2 regions of the Ferdinandcohnia sp. Marseille-Q9671 genome follow, and region 1 is predicted to be linked to the other one. Evidence: a T-box and tRNA genes for the amino acid it is inferred to sense, from the RefSeq annotation. Region 1 holds a T-box; the other holds one or more tRNA genes.

Region 1 (2,489 bases):
ACAATTACTCCAGGAACAAGCAAAAGAAATCTGAACGAGAGCATGTCCAAGTATTGCAGCGAGCATATTGGCTTACCAAAAATATTGAATATGTTTCTGTTAAACTTCTGGAAGCAGAACAAAACAGAAAACAGCAGGAATATCTGGAAGAAGAGGAGTCCCATACAGAATAATGTATGGGACTTCAGACTGTTGACAAACGCTAGCATACGTCGTTGCTTGCCTCGCTCGTCCGCTCATGAAGGCTACTTCTATTCGCGTCTTCGCTCGACTGCGCGCCTAGGCGAGCGCTATCAAGACAGTCTGGGATAATAATTCAATAAAGGATTTTTCATACAAGAAGAGTGTAACCAAAGTCATTTCTTACTTAGGCTACACTCTGGAATCCCATATAGAATGAAATTTTTGCATTTCACCCAATATTTTTAGGTTTGGGTGATAAGTCAAATCCAATCAAGATGGAAGGAACACGCGAGTAAAATTAAGATAGCTAAAAAGAGCACATCAAATGTTGTTGGAAGAAACACAGTACGAACCCCTTGAACAATCGTAATCGGGATAATAAATTGTGCACAAACATCTCTACAATGTCGCAACCAAGGAGGGTAGGAGTATTTTCTGAATCGACGTCTTCTCATGCTGAACTCTCCCTTCAAGAATACCTATAACTAGGATATGCTGGTCAAACTTGAAAAGTTCCACTGTTATCCAATAAATAAATGTAACAAACTTATTTGTAAGAGAATAAAGTATAAAAAACTTGGCAACCCTTATTGACGATAGGTATTGAAATTGGGTACTATTAGTAGTAGAATTTTAACAAATACAGATTATATATCGATATATACAGTGATAGGGAAGAGTACATCACTAACTCCTTCAGAGAGAGAAATCATTTGGTGTGAGATTTCTTAGGATCGTTACGATGGAAGGTCGCCCTTAAGTAGCTTTTATGAAACTAAGTAGTAAAAGCCGGTGAAGAGCCGTTATCTTTTTTTGAGAGCATAGATAGGATTATGATATCTATGAAAAAAGGTGGTACCGCGAATAGACTCCATTCGTCCTTTTACAGGATGAGTGGAGTTTTTTATTTTCTTCAGCTGAAGCTGAATCAATAGTGCATTGGATAAGTATTAAGGAGGAATTTTCATGGAAGGAAAAGAAACAACGTTATCAACAAAGTACGATCCGCAAGCAATTGAAGCGGGCCGTTACCAATATTGGTTGGATGGAAAATTCTTTGAGGCAACTGGTGACTCTGAGAAAACGCCATATACCATTGTAATCCCGCCACCAAACGTAACAGGTAAACTACACCTAGGGCATGCATGGGACACAACACTTCAGGATATCCTTACCCGTATTAAAAGAATGCAGGGCTATGATGTGCTGTGGTTACCAGGTATGGACCATGCTGGTATTGCGACTCAAGCAAAAGTTGAGGGGAAACTTCGAGAAGAAGGAAAAACTCGCTATGACTTAGGGCGCGAAAAATTTGTAGAGGAAACGTGGAAGTGGAAGGAAGAATATGCAAGTCATATTCGCGAGCAATGGTCTAAATTAGGGCTTGGATTAGATTACTCACGAGAAAGATTTACACTTGATGAGGGCCTTTCTAAAGCAGTACGCGAAGTATTTGTTACGCTTTATAAAAAGGGACTTATCTATCGTGGTGAATATATTATTAACTGGGATCCAGCAACAAAAACGGCACTATCCGATATTGAAGTAATCTATAAGGATGTTCAGGGTGCATTCTACCATATGCGCTATCCGCTAGCAGATGGTTCAGGCTATATCGAAATTGCCACAACAAGACCAGAGACAATGCTTGGTGATACAGCAATTGCTGTTCATCCGGAAGATGAACGCTTCAAGCATTTAATTGGCAAGACTGTTATTCTCCCAATCGTAGGGAGAGAAATTCCGATTGTTGGAGATGATTATGTAGATATGGAATTTGGATCCGGAGCAGTTAAGATTACTCCTGCACATGATCCAAATGACTTTGAGGTTGGAAACCGCCATAACCTAGAGCGTGTTTTAGTTATGAATGAAGACGGAACGATGAATGCAAAAGCTGGTAAATACCAAGGTATGGATCGCTTTGAATGCAGAAAACAAATTGTGAAAGATCTTCAAGATGAAGGTGTTCTGTTTAAAATTGAAGACCATCTCCACTCAGTTGGACATAGTGAACGTAGCGGGGCAGTAGTTGAACCGTACCTATCAACTCAATGGTTCGTAAAAATGCAGCCACTAGCTGATGAAGCGATTAAGCTCCAATCACAAGACGAAAAGGTTAATTTTGTACCAGATCGTTTTGAAAAGACATACTTACGATGGATGGAAAATATTCGCGATTGGTGTATCTCACGTCAATTATGGTGGGGTCATAGAATTCCAGCTTGGTACCATAAAGAAACTGGTGAGGTATATGTTGGCCACGAGGAACCAGCAGACGCTGAGAATTGGGAACAGGATAATGA
Region 2 (2,489 bases), on a different contig from region 1:
ATCTAATTCCTCAATAGATATTTGAATGTATTCCTTTTTTTCATCTGACAATTCAGGTTCATTTAGGAGTTGAAGATAACCACGAGTAACCTGCATTGGATTTCGAATTTCATGAGCGAATACACTTGTAAGCTCACTTATCACTTGTAACTTTTCCATTTCCTGCATTTCTGAACGTAGCTGGTGAATGTCCCTAATCGTTTCAATTAGAATTGTGAAGAAATAAATAACTACAATCACAAAAAGAAGATGTACTATTTGTATTTTAAGGTAGTCTAGGGAAAAACCTCTTAGAATACCAGAAATAATAATACCCACTACACAATAGTAAAATGAAAGACTTACTGCAATCTTGATTTTTTTTTCCTTTTTTGATGTATCAAACAATTTTTGAAAAAACAATATAACAGGCACAGATACAACTAAGACAAGAACTGTAGTAGTAAAACCTATGCTTATCCCAAAATAAAGCCGAGAGAGTACGATAATAAGCGATAGTATAATGGTCGGCCAAAAACCGCCATAAAGACTCCCAAATAATAAAGGGATGATTCTAAGGTCCAAACGAGCATTTTCAGCAAAGTTTACTGGGAAAAGCATGCAGAGCAATATCGATACGCCCCATAATATACTCATAAGAACGTTACGCTTTGCATCACTCTTGACCCTTTCCTTAATAAAAGTGAAATAAACAAATATAGGTATCACGATAACTGTCAATTGCAACAAAAAATCCTTAATTATACTCATTTTAGTGACCTTTCCTATGTTGTTTTTTTCCGTGACTAATCTACTATACATAGAAAAAGCCCCTGATAATCACTGATTACCAAGAGCCTTTATTAATGATTCCGATTGGGTTCGAACCAACGACCTCCACCCTGTCAAGGTGGCGCTCTCCCAGCTGAGCTACGGAATCATAATATAAGAATAATTCATAATATACATCTGTTTTTAAAATTTGTCAATCAAAATTCTGGGATCAGGTTTTTTGTCCCTGTAAAAATATGGTGGTGGGACAAGGTTCCTGTCCCCCTGTCCCACCAAAAATATTGACATATACCGGATTTATAGGCTATATATATATAAGTAAGTTAAATGACAATTTCATAATCGCTGAATTCCCAATTTGGGAAGCGGGGGAACCATTACGTCCAACAGGGCAATCGGGGTGAATCCTTTTTTAAAAGGTAGGATAATACTCTTCATCCGAATCCGACAGCTAACCTCGTAAGCATATGGAGAGAGCATAGTTGCCAAAAACTATATAGCCACGAGCATTCTCTCGTGGCTTTTTGTATCTTCATATGTATATCTCCAAAGTAAGCAAACTTCCCGTTGCTGACAGAATACGAATTAAAAACTATTACAAGAGGAGGTTATTTATGTCATTAACCAAAAAGATTTTATTAGGTTTAGGTTTGGGTGCAGTTGTTGGTTTTCTGTTAAATATAACATCTCCAGACTTATTTACATTCGCAAATACATGGGTTTTTGTTCCACTTGGTCAAATTTTCCTAAGTTTAATTAAGATGCTTGTCGTACCGATTGTCTTGGTATCTATTACTCTAGGAGTTGCTGGTCTTGGCGATCCAAAAAAGCTTGGTAGAATTGGTGCAAAGACTATTACGTACTTTATCGCAACGACTACTATTGCCATTTCAATAGGTATAGCACTTGCATCCCTTTTTAAACCGGGTGCTGGTGGAGGCTTCGATACTGAGGGAGCTACGTATGAAGGAGCAACAGAAGCTCCCCCATTTATGGAAACATTAATTGGTATTATTCCCACAAATCCAATAACAGCAATGAATGATGCAAATATGCTTCAAATCATTACATTTTCACTCTTTATAGGTTTAGCGTTAACTGTCTTAGGTGAAAAAACAAAAGGGATATTAAATCTATTTGAACAAGCTAATGAGGTTTTAATGTACCTTGTTAATTTAGTGATGAAGACAGCGCCGTATGGTACGTTTGGATTAATTGCGACTGCTATCGGTAGCCAAGGGTATGATGCGATAAAAGCAATGATAGCTTATTTCCTTATTGTACTTGCCGCTCTTCTACTTCACGCTGTTATCACCTATGGTGGAACTGTAGCATTTTTAGCAAAGCGAAATCCAATTGAGTTTATTAAGGGCTTTGCACCGGCGATGACGGTTGCATTTAGTACCTCAAGTAGTAGTGCTACTCTTCCAATTTCAATGGAGACAGCACAAAAGAATCTAAAGGTTCCAGAACCGATTAGTAGTTTTGTTCAACCATTAGGTGCTACGATTAACATGGATGGTACAGCTATTATGCAGGGGGTAGCAACAATTTTCATTGCCCAGGTATTCGGTTATGATCTGTCATTTTCACAAATTATTGTGGTTATTTTAACTGCAGTTCTTGCAAGTATAGGTACTGCAGGGGTTCCAGGTGTAGGCTTAATTATGCTAGCCATGGTTCTCCAAGCTGTTGGTCTTCCACCAGAAGGTATTGGG

What was found. The T-box of region 1 lies ahead of ACWNMY_RS04845 (valine--tRNA ligase). A T-box ahead of a tRNA ligase gene usually reads a tRNA of that ligase, here a tRNA-Val.
Region 2: it has a tRNA-Val gene. The T-box ahead of ACWNMY_RS04845 (valine--tRNA ligase) is inferred to sense a tRNA for this amino acid. The anticodon was not compared.

The regions. Positions count from the first base shown of each region.
Region 1 is NZ_CDRJTA010000001.1:929,344-931,832, reverse strand. It holds gene ysxE (spore coat protein YsxE) at 1-173, shown strand, start outside; gene ACWNMY_RS04850 (hypothetical protein) at 444-638, opposite strand; T-box leader at 841-1,069, shown strand; gene ACWNMY_RS04845 (valine--tRNA ligase) at 1,150-2,489, shown strand, end outside.
Region 2 is NZ_CDRJTA010000004.1:461,780-464,268, reverse strand. It holds gene ACWNMY_RS17525 (ATP-binding protein) at 1-750, opposite strand, end outside; tRNA gene ACWNMY_RS17520 (tRNA-Val) at 847-919, opposite strand; cyclic di-AMP (ydaO/yuaA leader) riboswitch at 1,105-1,253, shown strand; gene ACWNMY_RS17515 (dicarboxylate/amino acid:cation symporter) at 1,386-2,489, shown strand, end outside.